Regions from separate parts of the Pseudoalteromonas sp. NCIMB 1079 genome, predicted to be linked through region 2. Evidence: predicted binding sites of a transcription regulator. Region 2 holds the regulator's gene; the other holds the start of a gene.
What was found. Region 2 encodes sigma-54, which starts transcription at its own class of promoters, with help from an activator protein. Its sites were predicted from a motif close to GTTGGCACGNNNNTNGNNT; they were not measured.
Positions count from the first base shown of each region.

Region 1 (4,446 bases), 2.3 Mb from region 2:
ACTCTTCAAAACTTAGGCCGTCGGTATGGCGTGCGGTATTACGCGCAGCATTATCGCCTTTTAAACTGTGATTAAAATACGGTGGATTAGAGATAACAACATCAAATTTAACTTCACTACTAAAGCGTTGAATAGTTTGGTGCGTAATACTTATAGTTGGCCACGGGCTATTAGCTACATTTTGTAATGCTTGGGTATAGGCGCTTTCGTCAATTTCTACCGCAGTTATATCAAGCTCATTACTGCGCTGCTTACACATTAGTGCTAGTAAGCCGGTGCCGGTGCCTATATCAAGTAACGACTTTGCACCGCTTAAATTAGCCCATGCGCCAAGCAAAATGCCATCGGTAGAAACTTTCATTGCACAGTGGTCGTGTTCAACTTTAAATTGTTTAAATACAAAACCAGACATTTTTTCACCTTTTCATTCACCAAGCGCAGCATAGCGCGTATAATCAGGGTAATTGTCCCTTATTTTAGACACTCTATGCAATTTTCTGAATTTGATCTTGATAACAAGCTACTCGATGCCATTAATAAAATGGGCTACGAGACGCCAACCAGCATTCAACAACAAGCTATTCCTGAAGCACTACAGGGGCGCGATATTTTAGCATCTGCGCCTACTGGTACAGGTAAAACAGCGGCATTTTTAATTCCGGCTATTCAGTACTTACTGGATTTCCCACGTCGTGATCCTGGTTTTGCGCGCGTCCTCGTTATGACCCCGACTCGTGAGTTGGCTTATCAAATTCATGAACAATGTGAACTGCTAGCTAAACGCACACACCTAAAAATTGGTGTAGTAACAGGCGGTATTAACTACGGCACGCATAAAGAAATTTTCGAAAAAAATAACGATATTTTAATCGCCACACCAGGTCGATTAATGGAATACCTAGAAACCGAAAACTTTCATGCTGAACACGTAGAAATGCTTATTATCGATGAAGCAGATCGCATGTTAGATATGGGTTTCAAAAAAGAAATGAGCCGTATTTGTGACGAAGCTAAAAATCGTCGCCAATGTTTTTTATTCTCAGCAACACTCGAAGGTGACAGCGTAGAAAGGTTTGCTGAAAAAACATTAAACGACCCTGCACTGCTTGAAGCTGAATCGTCACGTAAAGAAAAAGCTAAAATTCACCAGTGGGTACATTTAGCCGATGACTATCATCATAAACTAGAGCTTTTAGTAAATACCTTAAATGGTCCAGATGTGACTAAAGCAATTGTGTTTGTTAAAACCCGTGAGCGTTTAGAAACACTGATTGGCGAGCTAACCAATAACGGCGTTAAAGCAGCTTGGTTACGCGGCGAAATGCCACAAGACAAACGTATGAAAGCCATGGAAAACTTCCACAGTGGCAAAACACGTATATTAATTGCGACCGATGTAGCCGCACGTGGTATTGACGTATCTGACATTAGCCACGTTATTAACTTTGATATGCCGCGCACTGCCGACGTATACGTACACCGTATTGGTCGTACTGGCCGTGCTGGTAAAAAAGGGATTGCAATATCATTAGTTGAAGCACACGACATTGGTATTTTGTATAAAGTAGAGCGCTACGTTGAACAAAAACTAAAACGCCGTGTAATTAAAGGTGTTGAGCCACAACATAAAGAAGCTAAGCCGCCGGCTAAAAAGCGTAAAGATCCAGTAAAAATGAAAGCTAAGAAAAAGGCTAAGGTTAAAAAGAAAAAGTAACCTAACATATTTTTATTCTAAGCCGACTTTTGTCGGCTTTTTTAATGCAAGCCTTACAGGCTCTGGTCTTTGTACCTGTTACATATGTAACCCAAGCATGTAACTCATACTCATTTAAATGTAATTTTTGCCCACCTTAATTCCCACTTAATAAAATTACCTTATATTTCATAGCGTTAATATTGGCACCGAAATTGTAACTACAAAGATAACCTAGCCGATGGAATTTCCATTTTGTGGCTGCACTATTCACCGTAATGTAAGGATTAAGTTATGAACCGCTTCAAGTTAACTATCGCTTTAGTATCATTTTGTTGTTTATTTTTATTAGCTTGCGCTACAAAGGTAAGTGCAGCAACCAACATGGCCGTAGTAAGCAGTGTAGCCACTCAACCTAACCTACAACAAACTATCACCAACACCCTACGAACTAACCCTAACCTAGCGTTAAGTGATATTCGTGTGCAGGTCAAAAATGGTGAAGTAGATTTATACGGTGAAGCACAAACTGGTTTTCAGCGCGCACTAGCTCAAAAGTTTTTAGAAAATATAGATGGGGTTAAAATCATTCGTAACAAAATTAGCGTTATTTAATACGCACCACAAAACCTATTTGTATAACTAATTCATAAGCGCGGCTTGTTATTCCAACACAAGCTGCGCTTTTTTATATTCTTTTTAAGGCAAGTTTTGCAGCTGTGAAAAAGATAAAATAAAGCCTAAGCAATACGATTATTCCTCCCTTTAAAACGATAGCTCACACTTATACTTATGAAGATAAATTTAGAATTGATGCTAGCGTGTTTGTCTTCGCTCTTTTAACCCTTAAGTTAACCCAATTGATACTGAAAAAGCTTACACACATTCTTTAGCCGACCTAACTGGCTTAAAAATGATGATTTATTTAGTTATTGAAATAGATGAGAACGTTATTTCAGAGTGTGCGGCAAGGCAGTAAAAAAATCGTTGGGTAAAACACTAATCTTACTTGTTAATACTCCCATGGCCAAACGCAACTAATTAGAATTGATATTCAATAAACACAAACTAGGTATTTAGACTTTTAGCTAATAATCCGTTTATAAAAAAAAGCGCAATTTTACTCTGTAAAAATGCGCTGTTGGTAAGTAACTATTTCCCAATGCTTTTGCCTAATGAGTTTTAACTAAATTACTCACTTTGGCTAGAGTCAGCACCGTCGCTACTGTCTTTATTGGATGACTGCTGGCTTATTTTATCGCTTATCATGGCATCAAGTTTTTCACCCCCTTTAATGCCAAAGTCGAGCGTACGAATTGGGAAAGGAATACTAATATCAGCTTCGTCTAATGCTTGCTTAACGGCAACAACACCTTTGTGGCGTACCGTCATAAAGTCAGGCTCGCCTGGGTATTTAATCCAAAACCACACCAGTAAGTTAATGCTACTGTCGCCAAAACCTTCAGCGTATACAGCGGTTTCGTCTTTGCGTATTACAAAGTCAAATTCGTTAATTTTTTCGACTATAACGTCTTTTGCTTTTTCTATGTCATCGCCGTACGAAATACCTACAGGTACTTCTATACGTCTTATACCTAGCGTGGTGTAATTTTTTAGTACATTTCTAAATAAGACTTTGTTTGGTACAAGTATTAGTTGCCCGTAAAAGCTCTCTATTAGCGTGTTACGTAGGTTTATAGAATGCACCGAACCAAACACATCATCGGTTTCTATGACATCACCTGTTTTAAATGGCTTACGTACACCCATTGCTATACCTGCAATTAGGTTTTCGGTCATGTCTTGAAACGCAAAACCAATGGCTAAACCCACAATACCCGCACCAGCAAGTAGCGAAGTAACGGTGCCTTTTAAGCCAACAAAATCGAGTGCAATAAATAAACCTATGCACAACACAATAACTTTAAATATTGACGCCATTAAATCGGCAATTTGCGTTGAGTCGAGAGAGCGGCGTAATACGTTTTTCATCAGCTTGCCAGCAAAGCGTGCCAATATTGAAAACACAATTGCGATCAGTATCGCAACTATAAAATTAGGGATATGACTTATTACAACATCAAACCACCCTCCGAGCTTTTCTTCTATTAGTTTTTCGGCTTCATCAATTGACGGAATGCTGATCATTTTATTTGCACCTATTTAATTAGTGTTCTCATTAATATTAGATGAGATAGCAAATATAACGCCAACATCAAAAAAGCCATGCAATGCATGGCTTTTAAATTTTTTATTTAAGCTTATAAACCTAATTTTGTTCGTCGCGCATAAATACCGGCTCAAGCTCTTTAACTGTTGCCTCTGGGCTAAAGTAGTAACCCGCCACAGTAAACTCTTTAAGCTGACTTAATTGCGTTACTTTATTTTCGATAATGTAGCGCGCCATCATGCCGCGTGCTTTTTTAGCGTAAAAGCTAATTACCTTGTATTGACCGTTTTTACAGTCTTTAAAGTGTGGGGTAATAATTTGTGCATTTAATGCTTTTTTATCTACCGCTTTAAAGTATTCGTTTGAAGCAAGGTTAACGAGGTATTGTGCGTCTTGTGCTTTTAATACTTCGTTTAGTTTGTTCGCTATTACGCTGCCCCAAAACTCGTATAAGTTTTTGCCACGCGAGTTTTCAAGCTTGGTGCCCATTTCAAGACGGTAAGCTTGCATTAAATCAAGTGGTTTTAATAAACCGTATAAACCCGAAAGTATACGTAAATGGTTTTGTGCGTAATCAAGCTCG
Region 1 covers NZ_JBEWZA010000001.1:980,017-984,462, reverse strand. Annotated here, with positions in the region: gene ABX891_RS04580 (tRNA1(Val) (adenine(37)-N6)-methyltransferase) at 1-412, opposite strand, end outside; gene srmB (ATP-dependent RNA helicase SrmB) at 488-1,714, shown strand; gene ABX891_RS04570 (BON domain-containing protein) at 1,988-2,308, shown strand; gene ABX891_RS04565 (mechanosensitive ion channel family protein) at 2,885-3,841, opposite strand; gene yaaA (peroxide stress protein YaaA) at 3,963-4,446, opposite strand, start outside.
Region 1: ABX891_RS04570 (BON domain-containing protein) is a predicted target of sigma-54. The motif match lies at 1,896-1,914, and genes of this name have one in related genera.

Region 2 (4,446 bases):
AGATATAAAGAAAATAATAGAACATCTTAAAAATCGTGGGATTGGAGTATTAATTACCGACCATAACGTAAGAGAGACCCTTGATGTTTGTGAAAAAGCCTACATTGTTTCTCATGGGGAGCTGATTGCATCAGGTACTCCAGAACACGTATTAAATGATAAAACAGTACGCGATGTTTACTTAGGCGAGCAATTTAGGCTGTAACATTTACGCCATGTCTTTAAGCATCTGCTAGTATTAATTATAACAACATAAAAGGATTGTTAGAGATACATGAGGCAATCACTACAGCTGCGCATGGGCCAGCAACTTACAATGACTCCACAGTTGCAACAAGCTATTCGTTTGTTGCAACTCAGTACATTGGATCTCCAGCAAGAAATACAAGAAGCTCTCGACAGTAATCCACTATTAGAGGTTGAAGAGGCAGACTATTCCGAAGACGCTGCTGGTAAAAACGAGCAAAAAGCTGATACCGATGACATAACTGTTAGCGCATCTGCTGATGATGCTCCGAGCGAATACGAACAAGATACTGGTGAAGCACTTGCAAAAGACACGCTAAGTGACGACATGGCTATGGATGTTAGTTGGGATGAGTACATGAGTGCCGCTCCTGCAGCCTCATCAGGTCCAATGCCTGAAGATGAATCTATATACCAAGGCGCCTCTACTGAAACGCTCCATGAGTATTTAATGTGGCAATTACAACTAACGCCATTTAGCCCTACCGATGAAGCCATCGCTATTGCGATTGTAGAAGCCGTCGATGATTCAGGTATTTTAACACTAAGCTGCGAAGAAATTTTAGAAAGCTTTAATCAAGAAAACGAAGATGATAACGAAGTCGAACTTGATGAAATTGAAGCGGTATTAAAACGCATCCAACTGTTTGATCCTGTTGGTATTGCTGCACGTAGTTTACAAGAGTGTTTGTGTATTCAGCTTAATCAATTTGATAAAGAAACACCTTACATTAATGAAACGAAAATGATTTTAACCGAGCATATTGATCTATTAGCAGCTCGCGACTATCGTACATTAATGAAAAAAACTAAGCTCAAAGAAGAAGAGCTTAAAGAAGTAATGACACTAATACATACTCTCAACCCAAAACCTGCAGATACTATAGTAAGGGAAGAATCTGAGTATGTTATTCCTGATGTGTCAGTTAAAAAAATTAAAGGCCGCTGGGTTGTCGAATTAAACCCAGATAGCATGCCTAAAATTCGTGTTAATAGCCAATACGCGGCAATGTCTCGCACTGTAAAATCAAGTGGCGACAGCCAGTTTATTCGCTCACATTTACAAGAAGCTAAATGGTTTATTAAAAGCTTAGAAAGTAGAAACGACACGCTATTAAAAGTTACTAATTGTATTGTTAAGCAACAACAAGGCTTTTTTGAACATGGCCCTGAAGCCATGAAACCAATGGTTTTAAATGATGTCGCTGAAATGGTAGAAATGCACGAATCGACAATTTCGCGCGTAACTACTCAAAAGTACATGCATACACCCCGTGGTATATTTGAGCTTAAATACTTTTTCTCAAGCCATGTAAGTACTGAAAACGGTGGTGAATGTTCATCTACAGCAATACGTGCGCTTATCCGAAAATTAATCGCAGCAGAAAACTCAGCAAAACCATTGAGTGATAGCAAAATAGCGGATATATTGGCTGAGCAAGGAATTAAAGTAGCAAGACGTACAATCGCAAAATACCGCGAATCTCTTGCTATTCCACCGTCAAATCAGCGTAAAAGTCTGATTTAAGACGCTAAACTAAGAGGGTAATGCTTATGCAACTAAACTTAACTGGTCGTCACGTAGAATTAACCGATTCACTAAGAGACTATATTAATACTAAATTTGCGAAGCTTGAAAGACACTCTGATCATATAAATAATGTTCATGTCATTCTCGATGTAGAAAAATTAAATCAAAAAGCAGAAGCCACAATACACGTAAGCGGTGCTGAGCTATTTGCCTCTACAGAACATCAAGATATGTATGCCGCTATTGACTCGTTGATCGACAAGCTCGATCGCCAAGTAATCAAACACAAAGAGAAGCTTGCTCGACACTAATATGATGAAATTAAGTTCACTTATATGCCAGGACTGCAGCAAAGCTGCGGTCCTTTTTAATAGCAAAAAAAGAATTTTAGAGTTCATTAGCGAACTTGCTCACGACAAACTTCCGTATTTACCGCAACAAGATATTCTTAATGCTTTAATGAGCAGAGAGAAATTAGGTAGTACAGGTATAGGGCGTGGCATTGCTATTCCTCATGGAAGAATGAGCGGTGCAGAAGAGCCTTTGGCTTTAGTGCTCGTTAGCGAAACTCCAATAAACTTTGATGCAATCGATAATCGCCCTGTTGATATTTTTGTCGCACTCATCGTACCAGATGGCGATAACCAGCAGCACTTAAAGACTCTAGCAACCATTGCTGATAAACTAAACAACAAAGATTTTTGTAAACAGTTACGCAGTGCAAAATCTGATACTGAGCTTTACCAAGTTATTGTCGATCAATCATAGTTTTATAAAGGGTGTTAAATGGAGTTAATTATCATAAGCGGCCGTTCTGGTTCTGGAAAGTCGGTTGCTTTGCGCGTTGTAGAAGATTTAGGTTATTATTGCGTTGATAATATTCCAGTAAACCTACTACCTTCATTAGTTCGCAGTGTGTCTGATAGCTACGATAAAATTGCTGTTAGCATAGATGTGCGCAACATCCCTAAAGAACAAGATGAATTTAACGATATTCTTGAATACTTACCAGGCTTTGCAAACCCTACGTTATTTTATTTAGATAGCGACGATCAGACATTGATCAAACGCTTTTCTGAAACACGCAGATTACACCCACTATCAATAGACTCGTTGCCCCTTGATTTAGCCATCAAAAAAGAAAAAGAATTACTTGATGTGTTAACCACTCGCGCCGACTTTATGATAGATACGACTGATTTAAGTGTTCATCAACTCGCTGAATCTATTCGTGAAAAGATTTTAGGTAAAAAAGATAAGCAACTGATTGTCACATTTGAATCATTTGGTTTTAAACACGGTATACCAAAAGAAGCAGACTACGTATTTGATGCACGCTTTTTACCAAATCCACACTGGGAACCAGAGTTGAAGCCTTTAAATGGGTTAGATCAACCGGTTAAAGACTATTTAGCTAATCACAGCATAGTGCAAAAATTCACATGGCAAATTCAAACATTTGTACAAACGTGGTTACCACATTTAGAACGAAATAACCGCAGTTATTTAACCATTGCTATTGGGTGTACAGGCGGGCAACATCGCTCTGTGTATTTAGCGCAAACTATCGGTGAAAGTTTTGCAATGACACATCCCAATGTAAAAATTCGCCATCGCGAGCAAGAAAAATAATATAGCTGAATAATCACCTGTTCAGCTTAGGTAGAGTAAGTTATGCATTGTGAAGATACCTTTTTAATAAAAAACAAATTAGGCTTGCACGCCAGAGCAGCTACTGTGCTTGCGCAATTAGCAGTACAATTTGATGCGACAATCACATTATTCCAAGATGACAAAGAAGCAGCAGGCGATAGCGTACTTGCACTAATGTTACTTGAAAGTAGCCAAGGAAAAGAAGTTAAAGTTGTTTGTAAAGGCCCTGATTCTGAGCAAGCTTTACACGCTGTTGGAGAATTAATAGCACAACGCTTTAATGAACAAGAATAACCTGTTTTATAAAAACAATATTCGCATTACTAATGCTTCAATTAAAACAGATATATAAAATAGATAGGTTAGTAACGCCAGTTAACTCACCTCCCCCCCATAAAGTAATATAACAATTTATAAAGGACGCCAATGCCTGAAGCTTTTGAACAAGATTACCCACTACAGCAACTAAAACAGGTGACGAAGTCACTCAATAGTGGTCAATTTGTTCAAGTTAGGCGCATGCTCGCAAAAACGGCTCCTTGTGATACCGCATTATTATTAGAATCATCACCGCATAAAATTCGCCGACTGCTTTGGCAATTGGTCGATCCTGATGTGCAGGGTGATGTTCTTGAAGAATTATCTGAAGATGTTCGTTTAGGCATTATTGCCCAAATGGAACCTAAGCACATTGCCGCCGCAACTGAAGACATGGGCCACGATGACTTAGGTGAAGTATTACGTAGCCTGCCAGATACCGTCTATAAAGACGTTGTTAGCGCGATGGACATTCAAGACCGTGAACGTGCCACGCAAGCACTGTCATATCAAGAGCGTTCAGCAGGTGCGCTAATGAACACCGATACGGTGACCATTCGCCCTGATGTAACACTCGATGTTGTACTTCGTTATATTAGACTGCGTGGTGAGTTACCAGAGGGTACAGATGATTTATATGTTGTTGATAAACATAACTGCTTTATAGGCGCTTTATCGCTGAGTACATTATTAACTAA
Region 2 covers NZ_JBEWZA010000001.1:3,315,421-3,319,866, forward strand. Annotated here, with positions in the region: gene lptB (LPS export ABC transporter ATP-binding protein) at 1-205, shown strand, start outside; gene ABX891_RS15455 (RNA polymerase factor sigma-54) at 275-1,774, shown strand; gene hpf (ribosome hibernation promoting factor) at 1,801-2,088, shown strand; gene ptsN (PTS IIA-like nitrogen regulatory protein PtsN) at 2,093-2,545, shown strand; gene rapZ (RNase adapter RapZ) at 2,564-3,409, shown strand; gene ABX891_RS15475 (HPr family phosphocarrier protein) at 3,452-3,724, shown strand; gene mgtE (magnesium transporter) at 3,857-4,446, shown strand, end outside.